Regions from separate parts of the Gracilibacillus sp. JCM 18860 genome, predicted to be linked through region 3. Evidence: riboswitches for the same ligand, from Rfam matches in the RefSeq annotation. Region 3 holds a riboswitch; each other region holds the start of a gene.
The links. A riboswitch is a leader RNA that binds a small molecule or an ion and turns the genes downstream of it on or off. The one in region 3 is predicted to bind S-adenosylmethionine.
Positions count from the first base shown of each region.

Region 1 (5,705 bases), 440 kb from region 3:
GCTCCTCTCTAAGCTTTACAAGCTTCATAACAATACTTGGATCCAATGTTTGTCTTGCAATTAAGTCACCATGCATTGTCCAAATCTCACTACCATTCACCGTAATCAAATAATGTAAACCTAATTCTTTTGCAATAATAGAGCTTGTTTGATAGTGACGACCTGTTGAGATAATCACCTCTACCCCATTATCTTGGGCTCTTTTTATTGCAGTTTTATTTACGTCGGAGACTTGGTGCTGATTATTTAAAAGCGTGCCATCCATGTCTAATGCAATCATTTTAATTTCCTTCATCAGAAGCCCTCCAATTCTTAATACCCCTATATTTTATGCGAAAATAATGGTTTTAGCAAAAATGCGATATCGATATTCCGTGTTATAATGAGCATACTAACGAAATAGAGGTGATAAAATTGAAAAAACGAGCAGTAGTAAGTGTTGTAGGTAAGGATAAAGTAGGAATTATAGCTAAAGTTACTAATGTATTAGCAGATAATCATATAAATATTTCTGACATAAGTCAGACGATTTTGCAGGATTTTTTCACAATGATTATGATTATAGATATTCAAGACAGTAGTAATATTAATCATTTAAAACAAAAATTCGAACCTGTTGAAAAGGAACTTGGACTGAATATTAACATTCAACTTGAAGATGTTTTTCAAGCAATGCATCGTGTTTAAGGAGGAAATCAATTATGCCAATAGGATTCACAGAGATACAAGAAACAATACGAATGGTAGAAATGGAACATTTAGATATTCGAACGGTTACAATGGGGATTAGCTTACGGGATTGTATGGATTCAGATTTTGATAAATTAAAAGAGAATGTTTATAAAAAAATTACGCACTATGCAAAGGAGCTTCAAACAACTGCTGACCAAGTCGCGGAGGAATATGGGGTGCCAATTATCAACAAACGAATTGCGATCTCACCTGTCGCAGAATTACTAGGAAATGCATCAAAGCAACAAGTAATAGAATTAGCCAAAATATTAGATGACGCAGCTAAATGTTTAGATGTGGATTTCATTGGTGGATTTTCTGCATTGGTACATAAAGGGATAACCAAGGGAGATCAAGCCCTACTTTCTGCACTCCCAGAGGCACTAAGCTTCACAGAAAGAGTATGTGCTTCTATTTCTGTTGCTACAACGAAAACAGGAATAAACATGGATGCTGTAGCAAGCATGGGATCGATTATAAAGCGAACAGCGGAGCTAACGAAAGATCATAATAGTATTGGTTGTGCCAAACTAGTTGTTTTTTGTAATCCGGTTGAGGATAATCCATTTATGGCAGGAGCCTTTCACGGCACGGGTGAAGGGGAAGTAGTGTTAAGTGTTGGAGTAAGTGGTCCTGGTGTTGTATTAAATGCATTAAAAAAATTCCCAAATGCCGATTTGGGAGAAATAGCTGATGTGATCAAAAATACGGCATTTAAGATTACAAGGGCAGGTGAATTAATTGGGCGTGTAGTAGCACAAAGACTAAACGTCCCATTTGGTATAATGGACTTGTCGCTTGCACCAACCAATGCTATGAATGACAGTGTTGCGGAAATACTAGAAGAGATTGGTTTAGAACGTGTCGGTACACATGGAACCATTGCCGCATTAGCACTCATGAACGATGCGGTCAAAAAAGGTGGGGCGATGGCCAGCTCCTACGTTGGTGGTTTAAGTGGCGCTTTTATACCAGTAAGTGAAGATAATGGAATGATTCGTGGTATTGAGGATGGTGCTCTTGAATTATCAAAGCTTGAAGCGATGACATGTGTCTGCTCTGTTGGATTAGACATGATTGCACTAGATGGATCAGCTAGCGAAGAAACCATTGCTGCCATCATAGCGGATGAAGCTGCAATAGGCATGATCAATCGAAAAACAACAGCTGTACGTGTTATTCCAGTGATCGGCAAAAAACAAGGCGAATCGGTCGAATTTGGCGGACTACTTGGTCGAGCACCGATAATCGGAGTTAGTTCTTTTAGTTCTGAGAAAATTATTCAGCGTGGTGGAAGGATACCTGCACCAATTCAATCCCTTACCAATTAAGGCTCCAGAGATACTAATGTTAAAAGAAGTCTATAAAAGCAATGCAGCTATCATAGACTTCTTCTAGCATTATTTCGCTCGTTTTATCTGATTTACAATTAATGTAACAAAAAATGCTACTAGACATGGTACAAGCATTGCAATGATGAAGCCAAGAGAGTGATTGGCAAGCAATGGTGCCGTAAAGGTAGGAACATAGGCTGTTCCACGAACCTCAAAAAAGCCAACTAATGCACCACCTATCCCCCCAGATAGAAGAGCTCCAGCGAAAATCCATTTGCTCGAAAACATAAATGGGTAGGCTGATTCAACAAAGGTTCCAAAGCCAAGATTGATTAGAAAGCCTGGAACGGCAACTGCTGCCTCTCCTTTATCACGTGGTCGAATAATATTCGCTAAGTTAATACCAGCAGCTACCATTACTAATCCCACCATATCAACAGCACCTAAAAAGCTGTTCCCCGTACGCTCCATTTCTAGCAATACAATCGGCAAGATGGCAGCATGATAGACCCCACCAATAATGGCTGGCCAAATTAACACTCCCGCAATGGTACCAGCGAGAATCGGATTAAAATCTACCGCAAGCTCAATTAACTGTTTTATTCCATCACCTATAAATAAAGCAATTGGTGCAATAAAATAATAAACTAATAATCCAGAGAATAAACCAGCAATTCCACCTGCAGCAATGTTGACTGTTGTCATTGGAAAGCGCCATTCAACAAATTTTCGGAAGAGTATACGCACCATGACCCCTGCAAGAATACCAGCGATCATTCCACCAATAATCCCGCCACCAACCGACAATACTCCTGCAATAACACCTGCAACAATAGACACTTCATCTAATTCTGAAACCTGCTTTGCGGCAATAACGGCAATAACAACAGGAAGTGCACCAATTAATAGATCGAACACCTCACTTAAACCAGAAAGTGCTGGTATTTTACTTAATGCCAATATAAGAGCCATGGCGATAAAACCTGGTAATGCCGACATCATGATCCCACGAATATTGATATTTCGCCATCCGAGCCCATTTGATATTTGATTGGATGGATTGCTTCCTAAAATCGGGCGATACGACAGTTGAAATTCTTTACTTAAAGAAGTAATAAACGAAACAGCCCTCGTTCGATTGGTTGTTCCAGTGGTACCAGAGGTTGCTATTACTCTAGCACCCAAGGTGGCAATAGTTGCCATAGAAGTACCACCAGTTCCTACTACTGGTACTTGTTTCTTAGCGGCAGCACGAATGACGTGTTGATTCGTATCATTTGGATCACCACTCATTACAATTAATCCATCTATTTGCTCTTCTTCTATTAAATCGGCAATTTTCTGATCCAATAATCGCGCTTCTTCATTTACGACACTAAGATTAGCTCTTTCACTTTGAGTAAATGTTCCACTTTCATCAAGTTGCCATAAAGACGCCTTTGTGTCTTGTTTTGCAGAGTCCATGCTTTCTTCAGCACCAACGAACTGGACAGCGTGAAGCTTCATTCCTGCACTGTTTGCTTGAACTCTAATTTCTTCTAGTAGCTTAGCTGGTTTTTTTCCACCAAGGTTATAGAGGTTCCCACCACTACTACCAATTATTGCGATATGTTTCATCTCTTAACCTCTTTTCATTTAATCTACCAATTGTCTATTATAGTCGAAAATTGTCTAATACGCTACTATAGTAGAGTAAAAGAGTAAAAATTATTCAAAGTACTAGAGTTGAATTTTCTGAAAAGTCCGATGATTACAACAATTAGTAGACTTATTGACTTCACTTATTTGTCATGCTATGATTACCTTTATAATAAAAGTAATACTCTTATCAAGAGAGGTGGAGGGACTGGCCCTATGAAACCCAGCAACCGTCAGATGATTCTGATAGGTGCTAATTCCATCAAAGCAAGTTCGCTTTGAAAGATAAGAGGACTAAGCGGAGCATACATCCTTTCTGTCCTCTTGTACAGAAAGGATTTTTTGTTTTTCTACCCCAGAGAAAGGAGTGGGCTGATTGATTAAGATTGAAAACTTATCAAAGCTATATCAGACAAATAAACAACAAGTGCAAGCTGTCAATAATGTTTCATTAAACATAGAAAAAGGAGAAATATTTGGTGTAATTGGCTATAGTGGTGCTGGAAAAAGTACCTTTATCCGATTGATTAATCGATTAGAGGAACCAACAAATGGTACTGTTTCAATACAAGAGCTTGATATAACGAATATGTCTCAAGCTCAGCTGCGGAAAAAACGTCAAAAGATCGGTATGATCTTCCAGCATTTTAACCTCCTTTGGTCTAGAACCGTATTTGATAATATTGCATTTCCACTAGAGATAGCAGGTGTACCAAAAGCCAAGAGATCTGAAAAGGTAACTGAATTAATTCATCTAGTAGGATTATCTGGAAAAGAAAATTCCTATCCTGCACAACTAAGTGGTGGTCAGAAACAAAGAGTTGGCATTGCCCGTGCACTTGCCAATGATCCAGAGGTATTGCTTTGTGATGAAGCTACTTCTGCATTAGATCCTGAAACAACCGATGATATTCTCGAATTACTTGTGTCCATTAATCAGAAACTAGGTCTTACTATTATTTTGATCACACACGAGATGCATGTCATTCAAAAAATATGTAATCGAGTCGCTGTTATGGAGAGTGGAGAAGTTGTCGAAACGGGAGACGTATTGGATGTTTTTGTTCGTCCGAAGTCAGCTACTACAAAGCGATTTGTTCAGCAATTAAATCCATTAGAGCATGAACAAGATAAATTGCAAAACTTCATAACCAATCATGACAATAGTGAAGTAATCAAGCTACACTTTATTGGTAATGATGCTAAAAGGGCCCTCATTACAGAAATCGTTAGAAAATTTGATGTAGAAATTAATATTCTACAAGGCTCTATTGCCCCAACTAGAGAAGGTGCCTATGGAACATTGTATATTGAATTAAACGGAGAGAAAGATATTCTATCCAAAACTATTCAATTTATTGAAACCTCTGGTGTGGAAGTTGAGGTGTTACGTCATGCTTAAAGAATTATTTCCAAATGTAAACATGGAGGATTTATGGACAGCAACAGAAGAAACCTTATACATGACACTCATCTCCGTAGCTGGAACTCTCATTCTCGGAATTATACTTGGGCTATTGCTGTTTTTAACAGATAGAGGAAACCTTTGGCAAAATCGCTTTATTAACTTTGTCACTGCAACGGTTGTCAATGTGTTTCGAGCCATACCATTTATTATCTTGATCCTACTCTTATTTCCTTTCACTGATTTTCTAATAGGTACGATTCGAGGATGGAAGGCTGCACTCCCTGCATTAATTATTGGAGCGGCTCCCTTTTATGCACGACTGGTAGAGATAGGATTAAAAGAAGTAGACAAAGGTGTTATCGAAGCAGCAAAATCAATGGGGGCAAAACCTCACACCATCATTTTTAAGGTGCTTTTACCGGAATCAATGCCTGCTCTTATATCAGGTATTACGGTAACAGCTATTTCCTTAATCGGCTATACAGCAATGGCTGGTATAATTGGTGCAGGTGGACTTGGGGATCTTGCCTATATGAAAGGTTTCTTAAGAAGAGATTTCGATGTAGTCCTTATATGTACCATATTTGTTATCG
Region 1 covers NZ_AP043868.1:1,551,553-1,557,257, forward strand. The annotation lists gene ACZ5R4_RS08020 (Cof-type HAD-IIB family hydrolase) at 1-295, opposite strand, end outside; gene ACZ5R4_RS08025 (ACT domain-containing protein) at 415-687, shown strand; gene ACZ5R4_RS08030 (PFL family protein) at 702-2,063, shown strand; gene ACZ5R4_RS08035 (PTS sugar transporter) at 2,133-3,683, opposite strand; SAM riboswitch class I at 3,889-3,996, shown strand; gene ACZ5R4_RS08040 (methionine ABC transporter ATP-binding protein) at 4,081-5,106, shown strand; gene ACZ5R4_RS08045 (ABC transporter permease subunit) at 5,099-5,705, shown strand, end outside.
Region 1: linked by a shared signal. The riboswitch ahead of ACZ5R4_RS08040 (methionine ABC transporter ATP-binding protein) and the one ahead of ACZ5R4_RS05840 (inorganic phosphate transporter) in region 3 are both predicted to bind S-adenosylmethionine.

Region 2 (5,705 bases), 1.2 Mb from region 3:
CCTCCTAGCCAAATTACGTCCCACTCACTACAAAAAATTGGGCTTTTCGTCATGAAAGCCTTCATTTCCCTAATTTGGTTAGTAATTTTGGATGGCTAAATTAACTTCCAAAATAATTGTATCAAAATGTATGGAATGACTCAACTATTTTTGCTGAATTGTTTTCAGAAAATTTTCTATTTTAGGTAGATCAATTATTTCTGTGTCGACAATTTCCCCTTCTATCTCGACAACTGGGATGATTAAATGAAATTTATCTAATAATGTCTCATCTTGATAAATATCAATTACTTCTATCTCAAAACCATACTCTTCTTGTAATATTTCTAATAATATCTTTGCATCTAAACATAGGGAGCAGTCCTTCTTCCCATATAATTTAACAATCAATAATTACCCTCATTTCTCGTATTAGAATTATTATCTGTTAATTTACTATATCCTATTACTAAAATTTTTTAAACAAATGTTCACTAGTATCGCATTAAGATAAATTATGAACAGATGGTGGTCAGATTATTCAGAAAGTGATTTAATAGCAATAAAGAGTGAGATGCAAAAATGAGAGTGTGACTTGCAAGAATATGGAGCTTGTTGCAAAAATGTGAGCGTAACTTGCAAGAATATGGAGCTAGTTGCAAAAATGTGAGCGTAACTCGCAAGAATATGGAGCTTGTTGCAAAAATGTGAGCGTCACTTGCAAGAATATGGAGCTTGTTGCAAAAAAGAGAGTGTGACTTGCAAGATTATGGAGATAGTTGCAAAAATGAGAGTGTGACTTGCAAAATAAGCAACTAACTTTACTCAATTGCAGGACAAATGTTATATGAAACTGGGACAATAAGAAAGAAAAAAATATGTATTTTGACTACGTTCAATCATAGTACCGTTCAGATTCTCATCTTCTCTATTCAGTTTTGTCCCAGATTCAGTTGCTTCCTAATATGATATCAATTGATCGATGACCTTTTTAACTCCACTTATTCCATCTGTACTCAGCCCATAAATATAAGCCTTCTGAATAGAAACTGCATCGGCGCCAGATGCCAAATAGTACTGTATATCCTCCTTGGAATAAACATCAGTTTCCACAATCAGATGAAATGCTTCTCCTACTATATCTCTCATTGCCCTCAACTTCAGCCCATTCGGCAAAATCACTCCACTAATACGGTATTTTAGGGCTTGTCGAATGTCTTGTTCTTGTACATCACCTTGGAGATACACAGGTAATGTCGTGAACTGTTGAAGGTAATTAATCTTCTCCCAATTGACTGACGAAGTATTATATTCAGAAAGAATTAACTGTTGAAAAGCTTCTTTATCTTTTCCATAAGCTTTTCGATGAAAAATAGGATCTACGACAAAATTCCCATTACCTTTTTCGCACGAATCCATACCATTAACCGAATTATTTGATAATGGGATAACAATGGCTTGATATCCTGCTAATTCTGCCCGTTGGACGAAGTGCTTTGTTAAATCAATGTCTTGTAATAGATTAGCGGAAAACCATAATGTATGTTCATTGGATACATCACTAATTTCCTCCACACTGTAGGATGAATTGATGCCTACTATAAAAGGGATATTTTTTTCAGCTGCTGCTTTTGCTGTCGCTAGTTCACCATCTTCATGGAAATAAGTTTGTGCTCCCACTGCACCTAATAGTATTGTAGGCAATTTATTGATCGTTTTCTTCGGATTATTGAATTTTATTTCTTCATTACCGTAAGTAGATTCCGTACTTCTATTTAAATATTCCAACACAGTTGGTGTCAATTTTTGTTTTGCCTCTTCCTCTAATAATTTGATCCAGTTCATTTTGGTTACTGTCATGTTGTCTCCTCCTATTGTAAATGGTTTTCCTTATCCTTAACCCAAAAGGGTACGCGACCGTCCGTTAGTCAAAGGGACGCTTCTTTGACGCTTTCGAATCCTAGAGGCGATGTCCTAAAGACGGCTTTTCTTTAAGAAAAAAACTCCCTCCTGTTCATCAAAACAAGAGAGAGTTATTTCCCTCTTATCTTCCAAACTTTTGACGTTTGCTGGATTTAGCACCTTGTAAACATTGAGTTTATAGGTTGCTGGGCTTCATTGGGCCATTCCCTCCACCGCTCTTAATAAGAGTATGTTGTATTATTTTTTTCATGTTTGTTGTTTTTGAATTTCTTGTGCTTTCAATTGTCTTCGCAAAATCTTTCCACTAATTTTCGTTTTTGGTAGCTCTTCTACTACTTCTATTTCGCGAGGAGCAGCATGTGCTGAAAGATTTTTGCGAACAAATAAGCGAATCTCATCGAGTAATTCCTCTGACTCTGTAAAGCCCTGACGTAAAGTAATAAATGCCTTGACTAATTCACCACGTAATTCGTCTGGCTTTCCAATAACCCCAGCCTCTTCAACAGCTGGATGCTCGATTAATTTACTTTCTACTTCAAATGGACCAATTCTTTCCCCTGCAGAATTTATCATGTCATCATTTCTACCTTGAAAAAAGACATAGCCTTCTTCATCCTGTAAGGCCAAATCCCCAGAAAGATACCAGCCTTCATATTGAAAATACGATTGAAATTTATCTTTATTTCCCCATATCTCCTTCATCAAGCCTGGCCAAGGAGTTTTTACTGCTAATTGTCCTACTTCACCACTATCCAGGATATTTCCTTCATCATCAAGAATACCAACTTCCATTCCTGGTAGTGGTCGCCCCATTGAACCTGGCTTAATCTTTTCAGATGGTAGATTTACAATTAAGTGACCACCCGTTTCTGTCATCCACCACGTATCATGAATTCGTACACCGAGATTTTCCCAAGCCCAATTAATAACTTCGGGATTTAGTGGCTCTCCAACACTTAATACATGACGGAGAGAGGATAGATCATATTTTTCATGGAGTTTTCCTTGTGATAACAGCATTCGAAATGCGGTTGGGGCACTATACCAAATCGTAACACCTAATTCCTCAATTAACGAATACCAACTCTCTGCTTTAAATCTGCCCCCTTGAACCACCACCGTTGCTCTGTTTAATAATGGGGCGAACAATCCATACACACTACCAGTCACCCACCCCGGATGAGAGGTACACCAATAGACATCCTCATCTTTCATATCGAGCACCCATCTACCTGTTACGATATGATGCTGAACGGCTCGGTGGGCATGTAACACACCCTTAGGCTTTCCAGTTGATCCACTTGTATAATGAATTATTAAACCATCTTCCCAGTCAACCCATTCTACAAGCTCATCACCTTCAACAGGTACTAAAGGTTGTTTTTCCAAGTCTTCTACAAATAAAATAGTATGTAGACTAGGAATCTCTTTTTGTGGAACTCTTCCTACTAGTTGTTGATCAGTAATTAGTACCGTTCCTCCACAATCATTCATCCTATCCTTTACCGCCTCTTCCATAAAGGCTTCAAAAAGCGGCCCTGCGATTGCTCCTACTTTGATAACCGCTAAGATTGCAATATAGCATTCTGCTGTTTTTGGTAAAAATACAAAAACACGATCCCCTCTTTTGACTCCCTTTTCTTTTAAAATCCTAGCATAATGATCTGTTTTATCTTTTATTTCTTTAAATGTATAGGACTTTCGCTCTGTTCCATTTATATAATGTATCGCAATCTTATTACCAAAGCCTTCTTCTACATGGCGATCAATCGTTTCATAAGCAGCATTGATCTTTCCTTGCTTCACAGCATTCGATAGGTAATTTTTTGCTTCTTTCCAATCAAATGACGCTTGAATTTGTTCATAATTGGCTAAATTGTGGTCTGCTTCGAAACTTGGAATAGGTTTCACTAGTTGTTGTGTCACGTGTTATGCCCCCTTACAACGGTTAACTTCTATGGTTTAAGTCAAGTGATGCTAGTATATCTGATTTTATCTTGGCTAATTGTTCACTTGCTCGATCTCTTGGTCTTGTTTGATCAATAGTTATTTCTTTTTTGACCACCCCTGGCTGTCCTCGAAGAATAATCACTCGATCACATAAGTATAGTGCTTCGTCAATATCATGGGTCACTAATACGATAGTAGATTGATATAATTTCCACACATCAAGCAATAAATCCTGTAGCTGCATTTTCGTAAAAGCATCTAATGCACTAAACGGTTCATCAAGTAATAAAATTTCTGGTGATGTTACTAAAGCTCTGGCAATAGCTACCCTTTGTGCCATTCCACCTGATAACTCTCTTGGATACAATGCTTCTTTCCCTTTTAGACCAACACTAGCTAAATATTCAATCGCTCGATTTTCTTTATCTTTTCTTTTACCGTTCAAGCCAAATGTTACATTCTCTAATACATTTAACCATGGTAAAAGTCTGGGCTCTTGAAAGATAAAACCAGTAGTATCATGTATTTCCTTTGAAACTTTTCCATTGATTTCTATCTCACCATCGTATTCTGCATCTAAACCGGAAATGGCACGAAGTAGGGTGCTTTTTCCACAACCACTTGTGCCTAATAGGCCGATAATCTCGCCAGGCTTGACCTCAAGATTGACATCTTTCACTGCTGTTGTTCCATTAAATGTACGACTTACCTTTCGTAAAGCTAAACTCAAGTCCATCATTCCTTCCTGTTATTGTCCCATGCGATCCTGCCAGTGAAGTGATTTTGTTTCGATTTTTTTCAGTATCCAATCTGTAAATTTACCGATAATGGCGAACAAAATAATACTAGCTAAAATCGTTTCAGGCTGTGCCATGTTTTGACCGAAGGTAAGCAGGAATCCAAGACCTTGACTGGCTCCCATCAATTCTGCTGCCACAACAAACATCCAGCCAAGGCCTAAGCCGCTGCGCATGCCAACTAAAAAGGATGGCATGGATGCAGGAAGTATGATTCTTTTTATTAGCTGAAATGTATTGAGTCCATACATTTTTCCCACTTCAATCAGCTTGCGATCAACTCCAATAATTCCACTTACAATGTTTAAGTAGACAGGAAAAAATACCCCAACTGCTATCATCACTATTTTAGATGTTTCACCAATACCCATCCATAAAATAAAGAGTGGTACCCATGCTAAGGAAGGGATAGAACGAAAAGCTTGAATTAATGGATCAAATAATTGCTCTGCTTTTTTATAAAAACCTACAAATGAACCTAATATAATTGCTATGACTGTTCCTAAAATAAATCCAACAAACACTCTATATGTCGTAATACCAATGTGCCCCCATAGTGTACCATCTTGGGCCATGTTATAAATTTTTTCTACAATAGTTGATGGTGCTGGGAGCTGATAAGAAGGAACAATACCTGCACGGCAAACTAGCTCCCAAGCAATAATTAATAGAATTGGGATGATACTGCCAAGTAAAATTGTCTTAACGGTTGAATGTTTGTTCATATTCTTGGCCTTATCATCTTTTTGATTAACCTTATCTATATAGGCTCCACTTGTTAATTCTTGGTTATCTGCCATGATTGTTCCCCCTCTAATTCCCTACCATCTCATTCTATTATTTCTTTTGCATATTCAGGATTGATTAATTCTTGTGTTAATTTTTCTACATCCGCATCTGGATTTAGTACATCCGCATCCTGTAATACCTTTCCTGCTTCCACAATCGCATCCTCATGAACTTGACCAGGTATTGCATTAGAAAAATCATTTCGTTCCATTTGTATCTTGGCTACTTCTAAATCTATATCTGCTTCTTCTGCTAATAGTTGAGCTG
Region 2 covers NZ_AP043868.1:4,256,235-4,261,939, reverse strand. The annotation lists gene ACZ5R4_RS20640 (glutaredoxin family protein) at 145-390, opposite strand; gene ACZ5R4_RS20635 (alpha-hydroxy-acid oxidizing protein) at 940-1,839, opposite strand; SAM riboswitch class I at 2,021-2,130, opposite strand; gene acsA (acetate--CoA ligase) at 2,149-3,828, opposite strand; gene ACZ5R4_RS20625 (ABC transporter ATP-binding protein) at 3,851-4,588, opposite strand; gene ACZ5R4_RS20620 (ABC transporter permease) at 4,601-5,374, opposite strand; gene ACZ5R4_RS20615 (aliphatic sulfonate ABC transporter substrate-binding protein) at 5,479-5,705, opposite strand, start outside.
Region 2: linked by a shared signal. The riboswitch ahead of ACZ5R4_RS20635 (alpha-hydroxy-acid oxidizing protein) and the one ahead of ACZ5R4_RS05840 (inorganic phosphate transporter) in region 3 are both predicted to bind S-adenosylmethionine.

Region 3 (5,705 bases):
ATTGATTACAATGGAGCAGGATTATTCCTGATTGGCATCTCTTCTTTAATTATCGTTTTCGTTCAAGCAGGAACGGTATGGGCATGGCTTGATTGGGAAACCATTTCTTTATTTTCCTTATTTATTATTTTTATGATTGTTTTTATTTTTCAAGAGGGGAAAGCACCGTCTCCTATCATGCCATTATTTCTATGGAGAAATAAGCTTATTCTCATCGCTAATCTGGCTACATTTTTTTCAGGTATGATAATTCTCGGATTATCTAGCTTCTTACCCACCTATGTACAGGGTGTTATGGGGGAATCCGCCATTATCGCTGGCTTTACATTAAGTACTCTATCCATTGGGTGGCCGATATCTTCGACCATCGCAGGTCACTTAGTTTTAAAAATTGGTTTTCGTAAAACAGCTTTACTTGGTGGTTGCGCACTTTTAATTGGAACATTTATGTTTTTCTGCTTAACTGCTGAAAAAGGCCCCATTTATGCTGGGATCAGTTCATTTATCGTAGGAGTAGGAATGGGCCTTTCAAGTACAACCTTTATTGTATCCATCCAAAATCATGTAAATTGGAATGTACGTGGAGTTGCCACTTCTCTTAACATGTTTATGCGAATTGTAGGAAGTGCGGTTGGAGCTGCATTATTAGGAGGGATTTTAAATCTACAAATGCGAGCATTTATAGGAACAGAAAGCAAGTCCTTAGATGTTAGTAATATAGACCTTTTACTTGATGAAAATAGAAGAAAATCAATGGATACAGAGATGTTAGAGAAGATTCAAAATGGGCTTAGCTTCGGGTTAGATCATGTGTTTAACGGTCTTTTTATCATAGGAATCTTAGCCTTCCTAATTATTCTCTTCTTCCCAAATGTCCAATTAGAAGAAGCAGAGGAATCTTAATTCTTCTGCTTTTAAAATGTGCCATAAACTTCCGGACACTCAGAACTAAGTGGTGTATAAAAACAATGACTTTTAAACCTACCTGAATTCCATTGTCCAAACCACTGTGCAGGACAGCTACCTCCTGGCATGAAGAACCATAATGCATAGCTTGCAGGATGATATCTTTTCCCATTAATAACCCTTCTTGCAAGCTCTATATCTTGCTCTCTAGCTCGTTGATAAAAGTAGCCTTTTTGTGTGGCCTCAAAGCCTCCTGGACTTTGAAATACCATCCTTCTAATGGTATTAATATCCGTAAAATCAAGACATCTTGCTCTTACCCGATTTACTCCCGTATTACCTACCATAAGCATACCTAATTTGCCATCACCTTCTGCTTCAGCTCGCATGAGTCTAGCTAGTAATCTCACATCTTCTTCCGTTGCTTTCACTACCGCCAATTCTTTCACCCCTTACCTACTTTCTTTATATTCAAAAAGCTTTCAAAATGTACCAGGTTTGAACGAAAGGATTTAGGTAACACTTAAAGAAAACCCTTACATTTATGGTATAATGAATATGAAATATTCAAAGACTAAAATATCGTTTATTTTTAGTCCTTATAATTGGAAGCTTATTTTCTTCGTCTCCTTCGAATACTAGCAATGTTGTGAATTTTCCTTAAGAAAAGGAGGTATAACATGAGATTGTCGAAGCTAATACTTCATAAAGATATACTACTTATACATGCCGATATTCATAGCAATGATTATATATTTACGGTAAAATGGAAGGAATTAGATAATAAAAAAGGTGGTGAATGGGAGCTAAAATCCTATATTAACAACTCCAATGGAAAGAAAGACTTGTCACAAGAAGAGATAGATCAATTAATTAATCAAATTAATCCTGAATGGGGTTGGGAGCAAGAACAAGAACAAATGCAAAAAGCACGAGAGAAAGATGTCGATTAAATATACTAAACCTTGATTCATCGTAATGAATCAAGGTTTTATTACTTATAATGATGAAGCTCCAGCATTTTCTAATGCTTGCTTATTAAACCATTGTAGTTGATCATGCAATAAGACAACTTGACCTATAACAATCATTGACGGATTCGTGATCTCATCTAATCGATCCGTGATTGTTTCGAGTGTACCTACAATCGTTTTTTGTTTATTAGTCGTTCCCCAGTGAATGATTGCTACAGGTGTTGTCTTTTCTAAACCTGCTTGGATAAGGTATTCAGCAGTTTTAGGAAAATTCCTCACACCCATGTAAAAGCAAAGAGTTTCTGTTCCATTAGCTATATGCTGCCATTCCTTTAATGATCTTGATTCAGGATTGGACCCATTAATAAAGCTTACGGAACCACTGAGCCCACGATGGGTTAATGGAATTCCAGCATATGCAGGTGCACTTATACCTGATGTGATACCAGGTACTACTTCAAAAGGAATATTAGCTTTTTCTAAAACAAGTGCTTCTTCCCCGCCTCTACCAAAAATAAACGGATCGCCACCTTTTAATCTCGTGATGACTTTTCCCTCTGTTCCATATTGAACGAGTAAACGATTTATCTCGTCCTGAATAACACCATGCAATTTCGGTTCCTTCCCACAAAAAATTAATTCTGCCTCACTTCTTGCATAGTTTAATAATTCTTGATTAATTAAACGATCATATAAAATAACGTCTGCTTCTTCAATCGCTCTAATTCCTTTTAACGTAATTAGTTCCTTGTCGCCTGGTCCTGCCCCTACTAAATATACTTTACCCAATCTCTTCCCATTCCCTTCTTAATTGATGTTCTTGTTGCTTTGTTTCTGACTTTACTTGATATTTCATTAACACGATTGTAATAAGTATCGTTAAGAATAATAAGATTACAGTATAGTAAGAATGACGAATAATGATTTCGGTTAAACTATAGGAAATCACTAATGAAATGATTGGTGAAGAAATCCAAACCTTTGCAATACGATGGATGATTTTTTCCTTCCAAACATTTTGCCAGCTTTTCGTAGCACTGATTCCAACAATTGCCGTCGTCGTTACCTGGGTCATTGGGATAGGAACTCCTAAAAAGGAGGCAGCAATAACTAATATCCCTGTTGTGCTTGAAACAACAATTCCGTTTGCCAGTGATAGATTTGTGATCTTTTTGGCATTGGTATCTAACACTTTTCCCCCAAATAAGATGCTACCAAGCGCTACCACTAACGCTAAGACAGGTAAACCAATCTCCATTGTTACTAAATTTGCTCCCACCAATGGTCCTAACGCATTCGCCACATTATTCATACCAGCGGCTATTGCCTCAAAAATACCTGTTATAATTAACAGTCCTGCTAATATTTTACTAGAAAATGAGACCTTTATCTTGTCTCGGTATTTCATTCTTACTTTTTCAAGCGTATATGTCACAAAAAAAGCTAAAATTGGGATAAGAAGCCATAAACCGACGATTTCTAATATAGAAACGGCATATATTTGCTGAAAAGACAAACCAATTCCGACAATAGCACCAACGGTTACCTCACTAGTAGAAAGTGGAATACCAATATAATTCGTAACAAATAAAGTACACGCAGAAACGGCCAGTATAATTGTAGCGATGCGAACATCCATGATTTCCTCTGGAATAATTCCCTTTCCTAGTGTATGAGTAACATGCTTTCCTCCCCAAAGAGCACCAACTATGGCTCCTGAACCAGCTAGAAATAATGCCACTTTTTTATGTTTTATTACCTTACTTCCATATACGACTCCCATACTAGCGGCAGAGCCACTAGCGCCGATATTAAAAGCAAATAAACATGCGGCAAAAAAAGCTAAAATGACTAACATTTTTCATCCTACTTCCTCTATTTTTATCTTCTTAGAAATGAAACCTGCATTTTTATTTCAAGTGAATCTCCGGGCGTGAATGCTTTTCTCTCCATATCAACATAATGCTTCATCAAAATGTCGTATAGGGTTGCCGCTAATTTTCTTACCCTCGCGTCCAGATTTATTAGCGAGATCCTATTTTCTTTCAAAAAAACAAAAAACTTCTACTTGGTCTAAAAGTAGAAGTTAAATACTTCTTCTTATCTGCCAAGGTTGTCTTGCTGGAATTAGCACAGTGCCTCAAATGCCTGTTGCTGAGATTTCATCGGGCCAGTCCCTCCATCTCTCTGGATAAGAAAGCATATAATGTTTTAAGTTATTAAATGATTTGTATTGAATATAATGGTAAATACAATTAATGTCAATAGGTCAATTCCTTGGATTGCTACTGCAATCCACTAAAAATCCTTTATAACCAATGGTTTTACTAGGTTTAATTTTTTTAAATTTTTTCTTGTATTTTTTTACTGGTGATTGTATGATATATTGTATAGTATTTCCAAAACTTTTTAACAACTAAATATTTTAAGCTTATCAAGAGAGGTTTAGGGACTGGCCCGATGATGCCTCAGCAACCAGCATTTTATGCATGGTGCTAAATCCAGAAGGTAATTACCGAAGATAAGAAGTATGTATAAATGTGGGGACTTTCTTCTTATCGGGAGAAAGTCCCTTTTCGTTTTATAGCATATCGTAGGAGGAATGATCGAAATGAAGCATATCGAAACATCATTAGCTCAAATTGGGAATAAATCTGATCCAAAGACAGGTGCCGTCGAGCCACCTATTTATTTATCGACAGCCTACCAGCATGAAACAATTGGCAATTCTACCGGTTTTGATTATACGCGAACGCGTAATCCAACCAGAGATATTGTAGAAAGGGCCATAAGCGACCTTGAAAAAGGCACTAAGGGATTTGCTTGTTCATCCGGTATGGCTGCGATTCAATTAGTGCTTGCCATATTTGAAAAAGGAGATCAAATCATCGTGACAGAGGATGTTTATGGTGGAACATACCGATTATTTAGTCACTATAGTGAAGCATATGCGGTCGATTTTCTCTATGTGAAACCAGAAGAAATTGCAGAACAAATCACATCGAAAACAAAGGCAATATTTATTGAGACGCCAACAAATCCACTGTTAATCGAGTTAGATATTCATAAAGTTGCCCAGATCGCTAAAGAACACCAGCTGCTTTTAATCGTAGATAACACCTTTTTCACACCATATCTCCAAAAGCCACTTACACTAGGAGCAGATATTGTCGTCCATTCTGCAACGAAATATTTAGGTGGACATAATGATGTTCTTGCTGGACTAGTTGCTGTGAAGGATCAACCGTTAGCAGAAAAACTAACCCATCTACACAATGCCATAGGAGCTGTATTGTCACCATTTGATTGTATGTTACTTATTCGAGGCATGAAAACGTTAAGTCTTCGCCTTGAGAAGCAACAGGAAAATGCTAGAGCACTTGAACAGTTTTTCAAGGAGCACCCTTTAGTAACAGACATTCTGTATCCCGGTAAAGGTGCAATGGTTAGTTTCCGGATTAAGGAGAAACAAATGGTTGGCCCCTTCTTATCCCATTTAAAAGTCATTTCTTTTGCGGAAAGCTTAGGTGGGGTGGAGAGCTTTATCACTTATCCAACAACACAAACGCATGCAGATATCCCTTTAGAAGAACGTGAAAAACGTGGTATTTGTGAAAGGCTGTTACGTTTCTCTGTCGGTATTGAGCATATAGAAGATTTAAAAGAAGATCTAGATCAAGCTCTACTAAAGAGCAAGGAGGAATTACTTCATGTCTAACCAATTTGATACAAAGCTTATTCATGCAGGGCTACAACAAGGATTTAACGAAAAGGTGACAGGTGCCGTAAATCCTCCGATTTATTTATCATCTACTTATCATCAGA
Region 3 covers NZ_AP043868.1:1,107,924-1,113,628, forward strand. The annotation lists gene ACZ5R4_RS05820 (MDR family MFS transporter) at 1-903, shown strand, start outside; gene ACZ5R4_RS05825 (cell wall hydrolase) at 915-1,346, opposite strand; gene ACZ5R4_RS05830 (hypothetical protein) at 1,587-1,859, shown strand; gene cobA (uroporphyrinogen-III C-methyltransferase) at 1,905-2,669, opposite strand; gene ACZ5R4_RS05840 (inorganic phosphate transporter) at 2,662-3,738, opposite strand; SAM riboswitch class I at 3,978-4,078, opposite strand; SAM riboswitch class I at 4,309-4,408, shown strand; gene ACZ5R4_RS05845 (methionine biosynthesis PLP-dependent protein) at 4,492-5,598, shown strand; gene ACZ5R4_RS05850 (aminotransferase class I/II-fold pyridoxal phosphate-dependent enzyme) at 5,591-5,705, shown strand, end outside.

Region 4 (5,705 bases), 1.2 Mb from region 3:
GAGGGAACGGCATGAATAAAAAAGAAATACCAGAAGAGCTCAAAGAAAGGTTAGAGGAGTTTCATGTAGAAATCCCTCAAATACCACTGAAAAAAAACAAGCTAGATCAGCTAGCAGACTGGATCTGTAAGCCTGTGAAGAGTCCTTTGGAGTTCCTTTCCATACATGAGAAGTCTACGATCAAGCTTGGTTTATATCCATTGTTTGCGATATTCATCCTACTTCTACCTACGATGTTTTTAATCTAATCAAGGAACAATCCTACACTTCCCTTAAGACCATATAAAGTTTATAATAGTCTTTATATGAAAAGGAGTGTTTGCGATGCGTGAACAATGGTCATCCAAAATTGGGTTTATTATGGCTTCCGCTGGTGCTGCGATTGGACTAGGTGCCATTTGGAAGTTTCCATATCAGGCAGGACTAAATGGAGGAGCAGCATTTTTCCTATTATTCATTGTCTTCACCCTTGTGATTGGATTATCGATGCTAATATCAGAATTTGTAATTGGGCGTGGCGCGAAAAAAGAAGCGATCACGGCTTATAGAACCTTAGCGCCAAATAGCCATTGGAAAATGATCGGTCAGCTAGGTGTATTAGGCTGCTTTCTATTGCTTTCCTTTTATAGTGTGGTAGGTGGTTGGGTCTTGATTTATAGTGCTCAGTCTGTTGTTGGTCAAGTAATTAAGGATGGAGCGAATTATGAGCAATTATTTGGCGCTGTCACCTCCTCGCCCGTCATTACGTTAACAGGGTTAGCGCTGTTTTTACTCATTAATGTTGCTGTCATTTCTTTTGGAATAAAGAATGGGATTGAAAAAGCGAATAAATATATGATGCCATTATTGTTTTTATTTTTTATTATCCTTGTCGTTCGTTCCCTCACTCTAGAAGGGGCTGCGGAAGGGATCTCTTTTATTCTAAATCCAGATTTTTCTAGCCTAACAGGAGAGGGAATTCTCTATGCGCTTGGTCAATCCTTTTTTGCTCTAGCAGTGGGTTTTTCTTGTATGGTTACCTATAGCTCTTATTTAGGAAAAGAAGTGAGTATCCCGGCATCTGCTTCCTCTGTTGTCGTGATGAATATTTTCGTCTCCTTATTAGCGGGATTAGCTATTTTCCCGGCAGTGTTTGCCTTTGGAATTGAGCCTACAGAAGGGCCGGGCTTATTGTTTATTATTTTGCCGACAGTATTTGCTCAAATTCCTTTCGGGGAAGTATTCTTCTGTCTATTCTTATTATTATTTTTATTTGCGACTTTAACGTCCTCCTTTAGTTTATTAGAAATTATCGTATCTGCCTTCACGGAAAATGGAAAAAGATCGAGAAAGAAAGTGACCTGGATTTCAGGACTTGTTATGTTCATTGCGGGTATTCCAGCAGCCCTGTCCTCCAGTATTCTAAAGGATTTCATGGTCTTTAATAAAACAGTATTTGATGCAACAGATTATTTAGTGAGTAATATTTTGCTACCACTCGGAAGCTTACTTATTGCGATGTTTATCATTCATCGAATGGATAAAGCGCTGGTGGAAGAGCAGTTTAAGATGTCTAACAACCTATCCAATGGCTGGTATCAAATCTGGAGAGTTGTCATGACTTGGATTGTACCGGTCACGATTCTCGTAGTGTATGTGAATTTGATCGGGATATGGAAGTTATAACCATCTCAAGGAGAGATGGTTATTTTTTTATGACAGTGGTAGAGGAAAGATTAACAAGGTTTTGAATCGTATCACCTACTGGACAATGCTCCTCTAAAAATGTGACAAATTCCTCTACTTTTTCTTTTGGAGCATCAGTATCAATGTAAAAGGTTGAGCTTATTTCCGAATATCCTGGGCGCACATCCCCCTTATCGAAAAATCCGTCCAGATCAATATCCCCTTCTAATTCAACACGGAAATTCTTTAGATCAATATCAAATTTTTCAGCATACGTACGTGCCACAATCGATTGGCAGGATCCTAATGCAGAAAGTAATAATTCTACTGGGTTCATTGCAGTATCAGTGCCACCAAGGGATGCAGGTTCGTCAACCATCACCTTATGTCCTCGGGATTCCGTTTCTACTAAAACCTTTTCCTTTAATGTTGCTGTTGCTTTAAATGTGTGAATAGCCATGCTTGTTTCCTCCTAAAGTAAGATGTGAAAAAGCCCTTCTCTAAAAAGGGGAGAAGGGCTGATTACCGATAGTATAATTGCTTTCCTTCTCATCTTTCGTATTAAAATACGTCTGAAGTTGGCACCATACTTTGAATAAAAGTTGGTTGCCGAGAGATCATAGGGTCAGTCCCTCCCCCTCTCTGGATGAGAAATATCCATATAGTTTCATAGACTATATCATGAAAAAAGAAAAACATCAACTTAGTGAAGAACAGGTTGTCGAAAAAATATATTTTGCTCATCTCGCTATGGAGAGGAGAGATAGTCAAGATAAAAAGATATATCTTGGCAATCTAGCTAGGAAGAGGAGCGTTCACCAAGATATATTGCAAACAGCCCCTCATATGCTAATCAAAATAGATTTATAGAAAAAAAGAGATATTCGGAACATTAATGCAATCGATTGCGCTATAAAATAATTTCAGATATAATATGAATTGCTCGATTAAAAAAGTAATAGTATTTAAATATCGTAACAAAAAACCATTTAGAACAAATGAAAGCTTATGTGCAATCGATTGCATTTTGAAAGCGGATAAATGAGAGGTTTAGGTTTAAGGAGGATATTATGTTAGCAGAAGAAATTAAGACAGAAGAAGAAAGCAATGTAAAACAACAATTACCGAATCTACCAATCAGTACGATATGGTTGATTAGTTTTGGTTTTTTAGGAGTACAAATGGCATTCTCCTTGCAAAGTGCCAACATGGGGCGAATTTTTCAAACGATTGGAGCAGATCCTACTAAATTAGGATTTTTCTTTATATTACCGCCACTTGCAGGGTTAGTCGTTCAACCGATTGTTGGTTATTTATCCGATCGAACGTGGATGCCGAGGCTCGGCCGGAGAATCCCTTATTTACTCGTTGGTTCCATTGTCTCTGTAATAGTTATGTGTTTATTGCCGAATGCGGGAAGCTTTGGTTTTGGGTTTGGTTCCATGCTTGCTTTAATGTTTGGGGCGGTAACGATTTTATTTATGGATCTCTCATCTAATGTTGCAATGCAGCCATTTAAGATGATGGTAGGAGATATGGTCAATGAAAAGCAAAAAGGATTCGCTTATTCGATCCAAAGCTTCCTATCGAATAGCGGGGCTGTTTTAGCTTGTATTTTCCCATTTTTACTAACTGCAGTAGGTGTTTCCAACACTGCGCCTAAGGGAGTTGTCCCACCATCAGTGGTTATTTCCTTTTATGTCGGTGCGGTAGTTCTAATCATTTGTAGTTTATTTACGGTATTTAAGGTGAAGGAATATTCCCCTTCGGAATATGCTCTTTACCACGGAATAAGAGAAGATGCGCATAAGAAAAAAACGAGTATGTTTGGCTTACTCCGCAGTGCTCCAAAAGTATTTTGGACAGTTACACTTGTTCAATTGTTTTGTTGGATGGGCTTTCAATATCTTTGGACATATGGTACAGGTGCTGTTGCGGCGAATGTGTGGAATACGACAGATCCTTCAAGCTCTGCTTATCAAGCTGCAGGTAACTGGTTCGGCATCTTGTCCGCAGTACAATCCGTAGCTGCAGTACTATGGTCACTTGTACTATCACGTATTTCTAACCAAAGAAGAAAGCTGGGTTATGCGATTAGTTTAGTGCTTGGAGGAATCGGATTTAGTTCCGTATTCTTTATCCATCATCAATGGCTTTTAGTTATCTCCTTTACCCTAATAGGAATCGCTTGGGCAGCCATGATGACCTTTCCATTTACGATTCTTACAAATGCATTAACAGGGGAAAATATGGGGACATATCTCGGTTTGTTCAATGGTAGTATTTGTTTACCACAAATTATTGCCTCTTGTGTAAGCTTTGCCATTTTTCCATTACTTGGGTCGTCGATGCCTGCCATGATCTTATTATCAGGAATTTTCCTCATAATTGGGGCATTGTCGGTTGGAACAATCAGAGAAACCTTAGCAAAATCGTAAGGGAACAGATAAGCATGGACGAACATATAAAAAAATGGATACATCCATTTTTTCAAATAGATTAAAAGATAAAGGAGAATAGAGATGCGGACTGTCAGTAGAAAGTGGTGGAAGGAAAGTGTTGTCTATCAAATCTATCCGAGAAGCTTCATGGATAGTAATGAGGATGGAATTGGAGATCTAAGAGGAGTAACATCAAAGCTCGACTATTTGAAAGACCTAGGAATCGATGTCATCTGGATATGTCCAATGTATAAATCTCCAAATGATGATAATGGCTACGATATTTCTGATTACCAAGATATTATGGACGAATTTGGGACAATGGCCGATTTCGATGAACTTCTAGAAGAAGTGCATAAGCGGGAAATGAAGCTGATTTTAGATTTAGTCATTAATCATACGAGTGATGAGCATCCATGGTTTATCGAATCACGCTCTTCAAAGGATAGTCCAAAACGTGATTGGTATATATGGCGTGATGGCAAAAATGGTAAGGAGCCAAATAATTGGGAATCGATATTTAACGGATCTGCATGGAAATATGATGAAAAAACCGATCAATATTTTATGCACATCTTCTCTGAACGTCAACCAGATTTAAATTGGGAAAATCCTAATGTAAGAGAAGCATTATATGAGATGGTGAACTGGTGGTTGGATAAAGGAGTCGATGGCTTTCGCGTTGATGCTATTTCCCATATCAAAAAGGAAACTGGCTTAAAGGATATGCCAAATCCCAAAAATTTAGACTATGTACCATCCTTTTCAAAAATGATGAATGTCGAGGGGATTGATCCATTTCTATCAGAATTCGCACAAAAAACGATCCATAATTACGATATTATGACAGTTGGAGAGGCGAATGGCGTTAAGCTGGAGGATGCGGACAAATGGGTTAGTGAAGAGCATGGCTACTTTGACATGATTTTTCAATTTGAATTTTTAGGTCTATGGCAAAAGGATGGAGACGACACTGTAAATGTGCAGGCATTAAAAGAAAATCTATCGAAGTGGCAGGCAGGTCTTGAAGGGAAAGGCTGGAATGCTTTATTTATCGAAAATCACGATCAACCTCGCCGAGTGTCCACATGGGGAAATGACCAAGAGCTTTGGAAGGAAAGTGCTAAAATGCTAGCTGCCTTGTACTTCCTCATGAAAGGAACCCCATTTATCTATCAGGGTCAGGAAATCGGTATGACGAATGTTCAGTTTCCATCGATAGAGGATTATAATGATGTCGGCATGATCAATTACTATAAGCTAGAAACAGAAAAAGGACGTCCACATGAGGATATTATGCAAGTCATCTGGAAGCAAGGACGCGATAACTCCCGTACTCCTATGCAATGGCATGCTGGGGCAATGGCAGGCTTCACTACATCGAATAAAACGTGGATGAAGCTGAATCCGAATTATGTGGATATTAATGTCTCGGATCAAATGAATGATCCTGACTCCATTTTGAATTTTTATAAGGCTTTAATCAAGTTAAGAAAAGAAAATGAGGTTTTCGTTTATGGAAGCTACAAGTTGCTGTTAGCCGATCACCCTAGTCTCTTTGTTTATACTCGTACATTTGGCGAGAATAAGGCATTAGTG
Region 4 covers NZ_AP043868.1:2,330,518-2,336,222, reverse strand. The annotation lists gene ACZ5R4_RS11820 (sigma-70 family RNA polymerase sigma factor) at 1-15, shown strand, start outside; gene ACZ5R4_RS11815 (hypothetical protein) at 12-248, shown strand; gene ACZ5R4_RS11810 (sodium-dependent transporter) at 325-1,665, shown strand; gene ACZ5R4_RS11805 (OsmC family protein) at 1,685-2,125, opposite strand; SAM riboswitch class I at 2,212-2,318, opposite strand; gene ACZ5R4_RS11800 (hypothetical protein) at 2,347-2,535, shown strand; gene ACZ5R4_RS11795 (SLC45 family MFS transporter) at 2,736-4,103, shown strand; gene ACZ5R4_RS11790 (glycoside hydrolase family 13 protein) at 4,188-5,705, shown strand, end outside.
Region 4: linked by a shared signal. The riboswitch ahead of ACZ5R4_RS11805 (OsmC family protein) and the one ahead of ACZ5R4_RS05840 (inorganic phosphate transporter) in region 3 are both predicted to bind S-adenosylmethionine.